3 regions of the Pokkaliibacter sp. MBI-7 genome follow, and region 1 is predicted to be linked to each of the others. Evidence: predicted binding sites of a transcription regulator. Region 1 holds the regulator's gene; each other region holds the start of a gene.
The links. Region 1 encodes LexA, which represses DNA repair genes until DNA is damaged. Its sites were predicted from a motif close to TACTGTNTANNTANACAGTA; they were not measured.
Positions count from the first base shown of each region.

Region 1 (4,950 bases):
GATCCGAATGGTAATCCCGCAATGGTTCGCTTTAGTCGCAAAGCTAAAGAGCAATATGTCATGACAGAAGTTGAAGGGAAGGCCACCGGGTGGAAAGCACACTATAAGGATGGTCACTGGGTAGTGGGCTAGTTGAAACTGCGGTGTGGAAACATGTCGGTTTCGGTTCATGCCTGTTTGAGTTTTTAAACTCGTTGATGGGGCGACTTTGTTGAGGCTGGGTCGACCCTCAATTTATTAGTACTGCCTACTTATAATATCCTTGGTAGGGTTTCGCTATATTCTTCATGACAAGTTTCTAGTGCTTCCCTCTCTCTATTACCATCTAACGTCATAAGTTGAGGTCGTGATCATGAGCCCGCTCTATGCCAGCAGGACCAATAAGAAATTATATTTTGCACGTCTGCATCTGGATGCTCTTGTCCAGGCTGGTAATTCTACGAGTTGGGATAAACACGCTTTAATCGAGTCATTTCATGAATCCGTTTTGTTTCATCTCTACGGTGCTTATCATGCCTTTCTGAGGGAGATTGCTCAGGGCTATAAGCTCCCAGCGGAGCAGGTAAGATCTGCTTTGGATTTGCATGATTTACTCGAGCAGCGAGGTTATGAAGGGCCAGAGTATGCTTATATTCAGCAGTTACTGGGTGAGTCAGATAGCTGGTTAAGTATGCTCATTGCTGAATATCAAGGCTGCTGGCGTGCGGTTGATAAGGCTGCTACAGATCAGCCTTCCAGCAGTTCCGAAATACACATCGTCCAGCTGTCAGCCAATCACGCTGAAGACGGGTACAGATACGAGCAGTTAGCAACATGGTTGCAGGCATTGAAGGCGTTGGTTGAGCAGGGGCGCGAGCAGCTCGCTGAGTGGTAAGGTTGGTCGTATTTGCTCATAGCCTTGAGGTTATGGTCCTGGCTGTTGCGGCTTACAGAGCGTTGGTTTTCCTAAGATTCAGTCTCACCGTTTAATAGACTCAATGAATGGGTGAGCTTCATGTTGGAGTTTTGGATAAGTGAGTGAGAAGTTAGCCAGCTTGCTGGAAAATACAAAAGTATTGGAAATTGTTGAGCTGGAAAATGGGGAAATGTTGCTGCAGCTTCATGATGAAGATGAGGTTTTACCTCTAATCAAACTTCAGGTAGTGAGTGAGATGCGTGATTTTCTGGGTGAGCAATACCTGGAAATGGCCAGAGGAATGTTGTCATCAGGCGTACAAGCGTTGACTGAGAAGTTAGCGGAAAGGCAGTCTGCAGAAGTTGATTCGGAAGCGCCTCGCATATTGCATTAAGGTCGGAGCGGCTAAGCGCTTTGTGACGGGCTTGGTGGCTTGTTTGCTGAAGAGCTGTGCAGAATTAGATAGTGCCTCTATGCTGGCTAAGCCCACTGCCAAACATATGAGGCTTTTTAACTAGTTAAAGACGTCACTTATTTATTCTCATAAATCATCAAGCTAACGTCTAAGTTACTGATGAGTCTTACGTGGCATGCTTTTCATTAGGTTATGTGACATGCATCGCTCAGAACGAATCCATCTGTCCGAGTCACCGTCTTCAGTTGTCATTAAATGCCATTCACACGTTTATACAGGTGTTTAGCTGATTTAACGGGTGCGAATCAAAATGCAATGGCTGTCACCATCAAGAGCTGCTTGCTCCAAACCTTCATATTCCGCTGATGAAATTTCCTTTTCCGGCCAGTTGACAACAAGGTGGCAGTTTCCTTGGCGCAATGCTCGACGACTAAGATTGTAGACGTCATGGCCGCGACATGGTTTCAGCAGAATGCATTTGTTGAGGTCGATACCGACTGTGAGCAGCCAGTCCTTTTCCAGATTATTCGGGGGAGCTACCCAGGTAAACCAGCGGTCATCCACATTAAGCTGTGCCAGCATCGGCAGCAACCATAGTTCTTTGCCATCTCTCTGCTGATTTACCACGACTTCAGTTATACCTGCTTGGTTATGATTACCAGAGTATTCTGTGGTAGGTGGTAACGTCCGGATGTTGGCAATATGGTCTAGCTGCAATATTGAAGTGGCACGAGTATGGGATGACAGCATGGTTTAATTTCCTCTGCGAATGACGCCTACACCTAAACCTTCGATCACCAGTTCTTCAGTGGTGAGGTCTAACTCTATGGGAGAAAAGTCTGGGTTTTCAGCAATGAGTTGTACTGAGTGTCCATTGCGCTCAAAACGCTTTACGGTCACATCATCACCAATTCGAGCTACAACGATCTGCCCATTGCGGACATCCTGAGTGCGATGTACTGCGAGTAGATCACCATCAAGAATTCCAGCATCGCGCATGCTCATACCTTGAACGCGTAACAAGTAATCTGCTTTGGGGGAAAAGAAATCAGGTGGGACCTGGCAACGGTCAGATATATGTTCCTGAGCAAGAATAGGGCTGCCCGCTGCGACGCGACCGACTATAGGTAAGCCAGTCTCTTCCTCGGTTGAGGATTCATCATTGGCAGAGCCTGAATCGCTTGGAATGCGAATGCCGCGTGAGGCGCCAGCGATAATTTCGATTGCGCCTTTTCGAGCCAGGGCTTTCAGGTGCTCTTCTGCCGCGTTAGGAGAACGGAAGCCAAGCTCTCGTGCCAGGTCGGCGCGCGTTGGAGGAAAGCCAGTGCTTTCAATATACCGGCGAATGCACTCAAGAACTTCTGATTGGCGATGCGTTAGCTTAATCATTGTGATTTTATCTGTCTGTTTATACAGTATCTGTGATTATATACAGTCATCTCATGTTGTAAATCCAAAAGATGAAAATCTGACCAGCTCTGTTGGCTTGTAGTAGCACTGGTGGCAACGGACATACAAAGGGATTACCTATACAATGCTGGCGGAATGAGCCAGTCAGAATTGCGGAAGATGTTGCATGTTAGAAGAAAGCCATAAAGAGGCTATCCAGCAAGCCTATCGAGCTTATCTAGGGGCAAAATCTCTTCGACCCAGGCTTGGTCAGAGGCAGATGATTGGAACTATTGCGCGTACTTTTGGAGAGATCGAGCAAGATTCTGAGCATAACCGCATTGGTGGTCGGCACCTTTGCGTTATAGAGGCGGGCACTGGAACAGGGAAGACAGTCGCCTACTTGCTTGCTACCCTGCCGCTGGCAAAAGTATGGAAAAAGCAGGTTGTTGTATCTACTGCAACAGTTGCTCTGCAGGAGCAGATAACGCAAAAAGATCTGCCGGACTTGAAAGCTAATGGTGGTATGCAGTTTTCCTACGCTCTGGCGAAAGGCAGGGGGCGCTATCTCTGTCCAAGTAAGCTGGAGCGTCTGACAGGAGCGACAAGCGACCCGACGTTGGCATTGTTTGAACAGGATGCTCTGAACAATAAAGATGCAGAGGGTGAGGATTGGCAAAGTCTGATGCAGGTCTGGTCATCTGGTCAATGGAACGGTGACAAAGATAATTTACCCAACCCGTTGCCAGACAGCAGTTGGAGTAAGCTCACGACTGATCATCAGCAATGCACTCGCCATCGTTGCCAGTTTTTTAGTCAGTGTCCATTTTATCGTGCCCGACAGGAGCTTGAGGACGCAGATTGTATCGTCGCAAATCATGACTTGGTGCTGGCAGATCTCTCCTTGGGAGGGGGGGTCATTTTACCTGCTCCAGCCAAGACCATTTATGTATTTGATGAAGGCCATCATTTGCCTGACAAGGCGCTTGGGCACTTTACTTTTGCGATGGCTGTGCGCTCAACCGATCGATGGTTGAAGCAGCTGAACAAAAATATGGCATCAATGGCTGCGCAGTTAAGACTGACAGGCGATATGGTCAAGGCTGTGGAGCAGATTCCTTCCGAAGTGAGAACCCTTGAGCAGGGTTTGCTATACCTTAATGAATTGATTGGCAGCACTGTTACGTGGGGTGATGATAGCGAGTACAGCTCTAATGTATACCGTTTTGCTGAGGGGCGTGTGCCGGAAGAGCTGCGTGGCTTATGTGATCAGTTACGGCAAGGTTGGGGCGCACTGCAAAGTCTCGTTGATAAACTGAGTCGCGGCATTCAGCAGGCGATGGGTGGGGAATATCCTGATATATCTGCCAAGGAAGCTGAGGCCTGGTTCCCTATCATTGGGCAGATGCTTGCGCGTATTCAGGAGGCTCGGGCGCTGTGCACGAGTTACAGCGAGCATGATGCAGAAGGCGCTGTGCCATTGGCTCGGTGGGCAGAGAAGCTCGACTATCAGGATATATTGGATACTAATTTATGCTCCAGTCCGATACTGGCGGCAGAGCGTTTACGTCAGGTGCTGTGGAATAGATGTTTTGGCGCTGTAATATGCTCAGCAACATTAACAGCATTAAACAGGTTTGATCGCATTATGATGCGCGCCGGCTTGCCAAGTGATGCAGCTTATGAGCGAGTGCAGAGCCCATTTAATCATGGTGATGCTGCTGAGCTGTGGGTTCCTCTCATGCGTAATGAACCTACGCGAGCGCAGGAGCATACCGCCGAGCTGGTCGAGTGGCTGAAGCAAAACCTCAACCTGAATGAAGGGTCGCTAGTGCTATTCAGCTCTCGCAGGCAAATGGAAGAGGTGCTGGAAAAAATCGGCAAGCCCTGGGCTGATCTGATCCTTGCCCAAGGTACTTACAGCAAGCAGGAAGTCTTGAGGTTACATCGCGAAAACCTGGATGAGGGGCGAGGTAGTATTTTATTTGGGTTAGCTTCTTTCGCAGAAGGTATTGATCTGCCGGGAAAATACCTGACTCATGTTATCATTGCCAAAATTCCGTTTGCGGTGCCTGATAGCCCTGTTGAGGCTGGCCTGGCTGAATGGATTGAAAAGCGGGGTGGCAACCCCTTCATGGAGATCAGTATGCCTGATGCCAGTATTCGACTTGTGCAGGCTGCGGGAAGGCTCTTGCGCTCGGAGCAGGATACTGGCCGTATTACATTGCTTGATCGCCGGGTTGTCTCCAAA
Region 1 is NZ_JARVTG010000002.1:1,503,115-1,508,064, reverse strand. It holds gene topA (type I DNA topoisomerase) at 1-132, shown strand, start outside; gene QCD60_RS26560 (DUF6586 family protein) at 353-874, shown strand; gene QCD60_RS26555 (hypothetical protein) at 1,014-1,289, shown strand; gene QCD60_RS26550 (SulA-like leucine-rich domain-containing protein) at 1,602-2,060, opposite strand; gene lexA (transcriptional repressor LexA) at 2,064-2,699, opposite strand; gene dinG (ATP-dependent DNA helicase DinG) at 2,887-4,950, shown strand, end outside.

Region 2 (4,950 bases), 1.4 Mb from region 1:
AAAACATGGGATGTCGTGCTCGCTGCAGACTGGAAAACCCTGCAGACAGGCTTCGTGCTTTTTCCGCACTGGTACATTCCTTTCATCATGCTGACCTTCGCAGTATCACCCGTGCATAAGTGGTACATCGAGGCCAGGCCCGCCATACAATGGGCGCTGTTTGCTGCCAGTTTTATTGCCTCGGCACTGATCCATCGCGGCGAAGAAAACATCAACGTGATTCACTCGGTGTTTTATTTCACGCCTTTCTATCTGCTGGGCATTCTCTATTCCCAGTATCAGGACAGCTTCTATCGTCACGACAAAGCTATCCAGTGGCTGTGCTGGATCGTGATGATTCTGGCGGTCTATATGCAGACTTACGTGGATGCCCATGTCGGTAACTACCACAAGCCCGCCTTTGAGTGGCGTGGTGTGGACTGGCAGATGGTGCAGAAGATGGCGGCCTGCATTCTGTTGCTTGAGCTGAGCCGCTGGATGGTGGGTAAGCCCGGTGCGGATCACCTGCATTTTCTTGCCCGTATCAGCTTCGCTATTTTCTTCCTGCATCCTATTTTCGCGGTCATTATCGGCACCACCATCTGGTACGCCGGTACTCATTATGGTGTGCATTTGCCGCAGACACTGGGGTGGAGTCTGGGCTTCTCGCTGTTGATGTATCTCTATCTGATGTATTGCACCGTGGCTCTGGTGCTACTGCTGAAACGCTGCCTGGGAGAGCGCAGCCGTTGGGTAATGGGTTGGTAAGATGCCAGCCCTTTGCCATCCATTTTCGTGCTGCATGGAGTGACAGCCGTGAATCATCGTATCCTTGAATTCGACTATCTGCGTGGCATCGCCATCCTCTACATTTTATTAGGCCATTCCATCTACAACTCAAACGAAGGCTTTCCGGTACTGCTGGAGAACCTGCTGCGCGGTGGTACGGGAGTATTTGTCTTCGTTTCTGGCTTCTTTTTCCATCGGGTGTTCTATCGCCAGTTTGAATATCGCTCCTTCATGGTGAAGAAGATTCAGAATGTCTTCGTGCCTTTTCTGGTGATTTCTGCTGTCGCCATTGTGCTGCAAATGAATGAATGGCTGTTCATCCACGGCAATACCTGGGACGAAGCGCTGGAAATTGAATGGAAGATTCTCCGCGATGGCTACGTGCTGTTCCCGCACTGGTATATCCCTTTCATCATGCTGACCTTTTTGTTGTCACCATGGCATAAGGCCTATATCGAGAAGCCTCTGGCGCTGCAGCTTGGGTTGCTGGCACTGAGCAGTGTGGTGGCGGTTTTTCTCCAGCGTGGTGCTGACAACGGGCCGATACAGTCGCTGTTCTATTTCACCCCGTTTTACCTGCTGGGGATCCTGTACTCGCAGTATCAGGACTGGTTTGAGCGCAACAAGAAGCCATTACTGATGCTCTGTGCCGTGCTGGTACTGGTAGCACTATTCATGCAGACCTATGTGTTCTTTCATGTGGGCAACTACCACAATGCGCCGCTGCGTTTCCGTGGTGTGGACTGGCAGTTCATACAGAAAATGGCAATCTGCTTACTGTTGCTGGAGCTGAGCCGCTGGATGGTGGATAAACCGGGTGCAGATCATCTGCACTTTCTCGCCCGTATCAGTTTTGCGCTCTTCTTCCTGCATCCCTTCCTGTCGATGGTGGTGGCTGACGGGCTGCTATTTCTGCATAACGTCTTCGCTTTCGACATCCCGCATAACACCCCCTGGTCCATGGGAATGCTGGTGTTCCTGTTCCTGTTCCTGACGTATGGCACAGTTGGGTTGATTCTGTTACTCAAACGCTGGTTAGGTCATAACAGCCGCTGGGTCATGGGCTGGTAGTGCGCTACCTGACAAGGTGCCATCTGTCTGGGGTGGTTAATTGCGCAGCATCGAACGGATGACATGCGCAACCACCCCGAAAATCTCCAAATCCATACCATCGTTGACGCTGATCGGCAGCTGACGGGAGTTCAGGGGTAACAGGCGAAGCTGAGGTTGTGTCGCCAGCTTGCGTACCATGAATTGCCCGTTCAGACGCACTACCACCAGATCGCCATGGCGTGCCTGCAAGGCGCGATCAACCACCAGAATGTCATTGGGAGCAATGCCCATACCCTGCATAGCCTCGCCACTGGCGCGCAGGAAAAAGGTGGCTGTGGGGTGTTTCACACAGAGTTCATTCAGATCAAGCGGGTGATCAACGCTCTGTCCATCACGTTCTGGCAGGCTGGCGTAACCCTCGGTCACCATGTTTTTGTCTGTCTCACGTTGTGGCTGCGAACCGCTATGGTTGAACAGCAATGACAAGCCCAGGTTCCTGAAGAAACCGCTACGTCCCAGCAAGGTGATCTCATGCATCATGGCTGACCTCATTGAATGTTTAGACAGAAACGACGAATTACTGTGTTGGCTGTGTATTTATACAGTGGTTTGATGGGCGAGAAAAGATGGAAAGGATAAAAACACTGTATGAAAAAACAGTATTTCGGTAAGTTTTTGATTTTGAATGGCAGTAAATATCACTGAAAGGTACTGCAGGAAGGGACTATTGCAGGAAAGGGCTGCACCATGAGGCATCCACAGCCTCATGGTGCATTCAGTGATGTTTTGTATGCAGGCGCCAGAAGCACATCGTGAAGACGTCCTAATAGCCCATTTGCCGTTTGCCCAGTTCTGTCAGGTCGTCAGGCAAGGCTCTGCCAGTGAAGTCCACTTCGTAATTCTCCGGAGCAAAGTCTGGGGAGGATTTACCTGCTTCAAAGGCGGGCCGTTGCAGCGCCAGGAAGTCACGATTCTTCTGGCAGTCGGGAGCGGCGCCTATATAGATCACATTGCTGTAGCCCTGGCTTTTGTTGTGATCTTCGACACCATGAATCACATCCGGGTGCCACCACACGGTATCGCCGGGATAAACCGTTGGGATAGGCACAAAGGCCTGCAGCAACAGCTGATGATACTTTTCCGTAACGGACAGGGCGCGGCCGGCTTTGGCGCCACAGAGCTCATCGTCTGGCACATCATCCTGCAGTGCCCGCAGCAGCATCCAGGCCATGGCATCTGCGATGGGGACGAGGTTCAGTGTGCCATCTCCCGGACCTTGCTGGCTCATGGCCGTCCAGCCCTGATAGGTACGAAACATGCGGCAGACGGCCGGTGAGGGGATCTCCACGGCTTCGGTGCGGTACAGCGAGTCAAACGGCTGGTAGGCTGCCAGATCGCCACCGAATACATGGCGGTAGACCTGGCGGTAGCTGGGTTCGATCCAGCGTTCAATAGTGCCGCCATCGACATGAGGTGACAGACCCAGTGTTTTGTCCCCGGGTTCACGCTGGCGCGCACGATCAGCGTAGCTGCATTCCTGATCAGGATTGAAGACCTGCTGGCCGTCATATTCGAAAGTCCACAGCCGGTTGAGCCAGCGGCGGGTGAGAGCCAGCTGCTCCGACTGACGTGCCATTACCTGTGGTTTGGACCAGTACAGGCCAAAAATTTGCGGGCGGCCGCTGGCTAATGCACTGAAGTAGTTGTCGAGCCCGCGTTTTTCGACTTCCTTGCTGAAATAGTCATTCTCGTTGACGTACTCCATCAACTGACGATTCCACTCATCCACCTGTTCACGCGGGAACACATTGCGCACCACCACGCAGCCGCGGCGGCGAATGCGGGTCTTGAGTTCATCCATGCCTTCCTCCTGCAGGTCGGCAAAGTTCACCACCGGAATGGGGGATTCCCCGCTGGCGACGCAGGCCTGGATGTCCTCTACCTGCTGCTGGATGCGGGCCGTCATGGCGGCAAAGCGTTCTGGCAGGTCACTGATCTGTGCTTTCAGCAGGCGTTTGGCTTCAGCAATTCGAGGGCGGAACTGTTCGGGATCAAGGCTCATGGTGCAGGTCTCCAGAGGCTGATATTGGATTTATTGTGGGCGTCCGTTATTGCGGTAGTTGCAAGTGAGTAAGCACGGGCAGGGGCTCCGGCTGTTCACTGCTTCTGATCAGTTGCAGGATCTGTTCAGCCATGATGCCGCCTGCCTGTTGCAGGTTTTCCTTGAAGCGGATCAAGGGCAGGTTGAGATAGTCGCCGATGCTGGTGAGCTGTTTGATCGCAATATCCACATCGCTGCCAATGATGCGGCCGCGACGTTGCAGCAGGGAGATCACCGGCAAGGCGGCGGTTTCTTCGGGAATGAAAAACGCATCGCAGTCCTGCCAGACGGTATCGGCATAGGCATGAAGCAGTTCCGGCAAGGTGTTCAGATCCACTCCCTCGGCAATCAGCCGCGGCAGACCCGCTTCATGCATGGCACGGCTGTAGCCATCGAGAATATGCCCGCGGTAGGTGTTGCGCGCTGGCGGCAGGATCACCCGGATACGCGTGCGGCCGCGTGCTATCAGTGCCTGAGTGGCCTGATAGGCAAAGGTTTCATTGGCAAAATCACAGTAGCTGTGAGGCGTTACCATTTCGGTGCGACCGTGGGTGACAAAGGGAATGCCCACTTCGCTGAGGTATTTCACCCGCGGATCCTGTGGCTGGGTATGAGTCAGGATCAGACCATCCGCAGCACGACGCTCCACCAGATAGCGCACGGTATCCAGTGGGCTTTCGCCAGGTTGTTCAGGTACCACAATCAGGTGATAGCCGGAGTTGATCAGGCCGTCGCTCATGCCCAGCAGCATCAGGCGGGCAAAGGCGTGCAGCCGGTCTTCACGATTGAGGACAAAGGCGATGACCTGGGTCCGGCCGGTCTTCAGGCGCACCGCAGCCCGGTCCTGGTGATAGCCGAGACGTTTGGCGGTTGCCAGTATTTCCTCGCGGGTAGCCTCACGCATGGGGCTGCCGCCCGACAGGGCACGGGATACCGTCGCAATGGAAAACCCGGTGGCCGCTGCAATCGTCTTGATGGTGGCGGAAGCTCTGGTCGCCGATCCGCTGGTGGCTTTCATCGCTGTGCTG
Region 2 is NZ_JARVTG010000002.1:141,582-146,531, forward strand. It holds gene QCD60_RS20235 (acyltransferase) at 1-747, shown strand, start outside; gene QCD60_RS20240 (acyltransferase) at 796-1,839, shown strand; gene QCD60_RS20245 (S24 family peptidase) at 1,876-2,361, opposite strand; gene QCD60_RS20250 (YbiU family protein) at 2,645-3,883, opposite strand; gene QCD60_RS20255 (LacI family DNA-binding transcriptional regulator) at 3,930-4,950, opposite strand, start outside.
Region 2: QCD60_RS20245 (S24 family peptidase) is a predicted target of LexA. The motif match lies at 2,464-2,483, and genes of this name have one in related genera.

Region 3 (4,950 bases), 280 kb from region 1:
TTTGTGGTTTTTATCCTGCTGTTCTGGTTCAGCCGGATACCCCGTGCCAATGCGGCTGCCCGCTGGTGGGCAAGAGCGATCCTGTTCGCGCTGCTGTCTCGGTTGCTGCTGTTTATCCTGTTTTCTCTTGAACAGGAGCCACTGGCGCTGCTGTTTTACGGCAGCTTCAGCGTTCTGGAAAAGGCCTGCCTTGCGGTGGGTATCTGCCGTTTTTTCAATCTGACCACAGCACTGCGCTGGTTCTGGGCTGGCGCGCTGATTACCGAGCTGTGGCTGCTGATCACCTGGTTGATGCACAGCCGGGCGCTGGTGATCACCGCTGGTTTAAGCGCGTTCAATATTGCATGTCTGCTCTATGTCGCAGGTACCGCCTGGCGTGAACGAAAGAGTCTGCATCGCCTGATGACGGCTTTATCGGCTACCAGCAGCCTGCTGGCGCTGCACTGGCTGTTTGCTTTCCCCACCATGGAGGTGCTGCCGGAATGGAAAGTGCTTGGTTTGCTGGTGGGCACGGTACTGATGCTGGCGCAGTATCTGCTGTTGTTGATGGCGGTTCTGCTGGTGTTTCAGCAGCGCTTGCTGGATGCCGAAGAGCGGGCGCTGGAGCTGGCCTTTCATGATCCGCTCACCGGACTGAATAACAAACTCTATATGGGACGGCTGTTTGAGCAGGCGCTGGCGCTGGCGAGCCGTCTCAATCAGCTGCTGGCGGTGATTTACATTGATCTGGATAACTTCAAACCCATCAACGACAGTGCCGGGCACAGTGTGGGCGATGAGGTGCTGAAAATCGTTGCCAGACGTCTTCAGTCTCACACTCGTAGTGCTGACATCTGTGCCCGCATCGGCGGCGATGAATTCATGGTGATTGCGACCCAGCTGGAGGATGAGAGTCAGGCCAGAGTGATTGCGGAGAAACTGCGCAGCTACGTCACCGAGGTCATTCACATTGGCAACCGGAGTTATTATCTGGGCGCCAGCATTGGTATCAGTCTTTACCCTTACCACGGCAGCAGCCTGCCACAGCTGATCCAGAATGCTGATAGCGCCATGTATCAGGCCAAGCGCAACGGCAAGAACGGCTATCAGATCTTTGGCAAGCTGGGCTAGCGCTTTCGCCCCTGTGACGTGATCACCACAAGCTCATTTGTCCCGGTGCCTGAAAGCGGCTGCAGTCCAGTGGCAGGCGGCGCTGATTGAGACCGTAACGCTTACAGGCCAGCCTGAAGCGCTGGGCAATCAGGTCGGCAAACTGACCGGTGCCGCGCATACGTGTGCCAAAGCTGGGATCGTAGTCTTTGCCGTCACGGGTCTGGCGCACCAGGCTCATGATATGGTCGGCGCGCTGCGGGTAGTGCTGTTGCAGCCAGTCCTGAAACAGCGGGCTGACCTCCAGCGGCAGGCGCAGCAGCACATAGTTGGCGCTGGTCGCGCCCGCACCGGCCGCGGTCTGCAGCAGGCGTTCTATCTCCACATCATTCAGCGCCGGGATGATCGGCGCCATCATCACGCCGACGGGCACACCGGCTTTGGCCAGCCGCTCTATGACTCTGAGGCGGGCGGTAACGGTGGCAGCACGGGGTTCAAGAGTGCTGCGCAGCGTATCGTCAAGGCTGGTCAGGCTGATGTACACGGCACACAGCTGCTCGCTGGCCATTTCCTGCAGAATATCCAGATCACGCAGAATCAGTGCACCCTTGGTCACGACCGAGAAGGGTTGCTTGAAGCGTCGACAGACTTCCAGCAGGGAGCGGGTCAGGCGGTACTGGGATTCAATTGGCTGATAGGCATCGGTATTAGCGCCCAGCGCGATAACCTGACACTGGTAACCCGGTTTTTGCAGGGTTACCTCCAGCAGCCGGGCGGCGTTGTGCTTGTAGATCAGCCGGGTTTCAAAATCGAGGCCGGGCGACATATCCCAGTAGGCATGACTGGGGCGGGCAAAGCAGTAGATGCAGCCGTGTTCACAACCGCGATAGGGGTTGAGGCTGACATCGAAAGGAATGTCCGGTGAGGTATTGCGTGACAGAATGCTTTTGCTGGTTTCCTGCCGTACCTCGGTCGCAATGGAGGGCTGATCCTCTGCCGCATCGTGGTACCAGCCATCATCCACCTGTTCCAGTGACTGACCATGAAAACGGTTGTGCGGGTTGTTCAGTGCGCCACGGTGACGCATGGCCTGTTTGTCGCTGTGTAAATGGCTGGCAGGCTGGCGGAAAAACACCTTAGGTTCAGACATCACGGCAGACTCAAAATGGCTGGTTGTATATACAGTATTTTTGTCGGCGCCGTTTTGCAAGAAGGAAATAAAAAGAGCTGCCGAGGGGAAGGCGGCAGCTCGGGTACAGCAACTGAATATCAGAAGTGGTGATTGAAGCGCAGGACAAAGCGATTGCCCTGCGCGCGGTTCTCCGCATCCTGCTCGAAGTAGAGGTTGGCAAACATCGAGTCCTCCTGACCGAGCTTGTAGACCATGCCCGGCCCGATGGCCCAGACCTTCTCGCGCCGGCCTTTTACATCTTCACCGTCCACCTGGGTATCGGTGATCTGTTTCAGCCAGTAGCCATTAAGGCCAACGCTCATGTTGGAGTTAAGCGCATATTCGGTCGTGAAGTTGGCGTGCAGTGCCTGCCCGGCCTGACTGTCATGCTGAGCGCCGAGACTGGTGGAAGGATCATCATTTTTGCCATTCCACAGGTAGAACAGCCGTCCCGAGAATGACCACTTCGGCGTCACCCACAGGGTGGCGGCGTAGTAGGGACTGATGGTCCAGAAGTTATTGCCGGGGTTGATTGTCTTGGCAGGGTCATAGCTGCCCGTCGGCATACCGACATCCAGCTCGATGCGCTGGGAGAACAGCGGGCCGTTCTCACCCATGATGGGGTCAAACTGCAGAAACGCACCGAGGATGGTGTCACCTAATCCGGTCTGACTGTCCAGTGCGGCATGGTTGAGACCGTCGTCGACCCGGGCATCGGCGACCCAGGGTAGCAGCACGGTGACGCCGGGAGAGGCATTGCCCCAGTGCAGATCGGACTGATAGATGACCTGCGTCAGAGGCACAAACAGGTTGATGTCCTGTTTGGGCAGGCCGAGCTTGTTGCCGTCGGCGTCGTTCATCCGCTTGGAGTTGATGGACTGCAGATACTCGATGGCGTACCAGCCCGGGCCGTTGGGGGCCGGAGCGCCATCGTAGAAACTGGTGCCGCCGAGATTGACGGCAGGCAGATCGTAGGCAGAAGCGGCAACAGGCAGCCCTGCCAGGCCAAGGGCCAGCACGATGGAAGTGATACGCATGGGAAAACCTCAATTATTGTTGTTGTCGGGGTGTCATGCAGCGGCGAACGGTCGCAGAGCGTGGAGGGGAGCCAGACCCGGCCAGACCGTATCGTCGCCGTTGTGTTTTGGTTGCGGTTAAGGGTTACAGGTAGCTGGATGCCAGTCCGCCATCGACCGGAATGTTGGCGCCGCAAACCCAGCGGGCGGCATCCGAGCAGAGGAAGGCAATCACGGCCGCCACCTCATCGGCATAGGCGGGGCGTTTCATCCGGTGGGCATCTTTCTGCACCCGCTCCTCGCCCAGCATGGTAACGAAGTCGCCCAGAATCGGAGTGAATACCGGGCCGGGTGCAACACAGTTGAGGCGGACGTTGTGCTGCAGGAACCACGGCGAAGCCTGCTGGGTCGTCCAGACGATCAGCGCTTCCTTAAAGTACTGATAGCAGGTTTCCTGAGGCACGGGGTTGGCATCCAGCCAGGCCTGTCCTTCGGCAAAACTGGCCGTGGCCGCCAGCGCTTTGTGCTGCTCCAGCCGGGCGGGCCATTCCGCCCCCAGTATCGAAGCGATGTTGACAATCGCCGCAGCCGGTGTGAAGCGGGGCAGCAGTGCCTGACACAGATGGCGCAGGCCCAGATAGTTGACCTTACCGACCAGATCCGCAGGCGCGGTGCCCGGCACACCGGCGATATTGCACAGGCCATCAATGCTGGCGGGCAGTGCATCGACCAAAGCGTCGATCTGTGCAGTGCTGCTCAGATCGACCTGAATAAAATCATCCAGTGTCATGGCCGGGGCATTGCGATCCAGACCAATGACCCGCGCACCCTGAAAACGGGCCAGCCGGGCGACTTCGGCACCGATACCAGAGGCGACACCGGTGATGACGAGGGTTTTGTTGTGCAGGTTCATGATGTTGTTCTCTTTATTGTTCATGGACAGTCGTGGGAAAACGTCGGTGCAGGGCGGAGGCGCCGTGATGCAGCCGATGGTGAACAGGTGCTCAGAAGGGGTAGCGGGTCGGCTCACCCTTGATGGTTACCCACTGCCAGTGGGTGTAGTTGTCCCAGTCGGTCGGGCCGCCTACACCGCCGCCGTTGCCTGAGTTGCCGCAGCCGCCGAACGGATTGATACATTCGTCATTGACTGTCTGATCATTGATATGCAGCAGCCCGGTATGCAGTTGCTGGCCGAGGGTAAGGGCGCGATTGATATCGGCAGAGATCACCGCCCCGGCCAGACCGTATTCGGTGTCGTTGGCCAGCATCACGGCCTCTTCGTCACTCTGGAAGGTGACTATAGTGGCGACCGGGCCGAAGATTTCCTCATCAAAACAGCGCATGCCGGGCGTCACGTTGGACAGCACGGTGGGAGAGTAGAACAGCCCGTCGTAGTTGCCGCCTGCTTCCAGCCGGGCACCGGCGGCGATCGAATCCTGCACGATGCTGTGCACCCGTTGCAGCTGACGATGGTTGATCAGAGGCCCCAGCGCCACCTGCCCGGTGGTTGGGTCGCCGACGGGCAGGTGGACGGCTTTTTCCACGATCCTGGCGATCAGCGCCGGAGCCACGTTTTCCTGCACCAGGATGCGACCGGAGGCCATGCAGATCTGGCCCTGATGCATATAAGCGCCCCAGGCCACATTGCTGGCGGCGAGGTCGAGGTCGGCATCA
Region 3 is NZ_JARVTG010000002.1:1,225,571-1,230,520, reverse strand. It holds gene QCD60_RS25290 (GGDEF domain-containing protein) at 1-1,110, shown strand, start outside; gene QCD60_RS25285 (PA0069 family radical SAM protein) at 1,133-2,239, opposite strand; gene QCD60_RS25280 (transporter) at 2,359-3,297, opposite strand; gene QCD60_RS25275 (coniferyl-alcohol dehydrogenase) at 3,422-4,213, opposite strand; gene QCD60_RS25270 (benzaldehyde dehydrogenase) at 4,281-4,950, opposite strand, start outside.
Region 3: QCD60_RS25285 (PA0069 family radical SAM protein) is a predicted target of LexA. The motif match lies at 2,257-2,276, and genes of this name have one in related genera.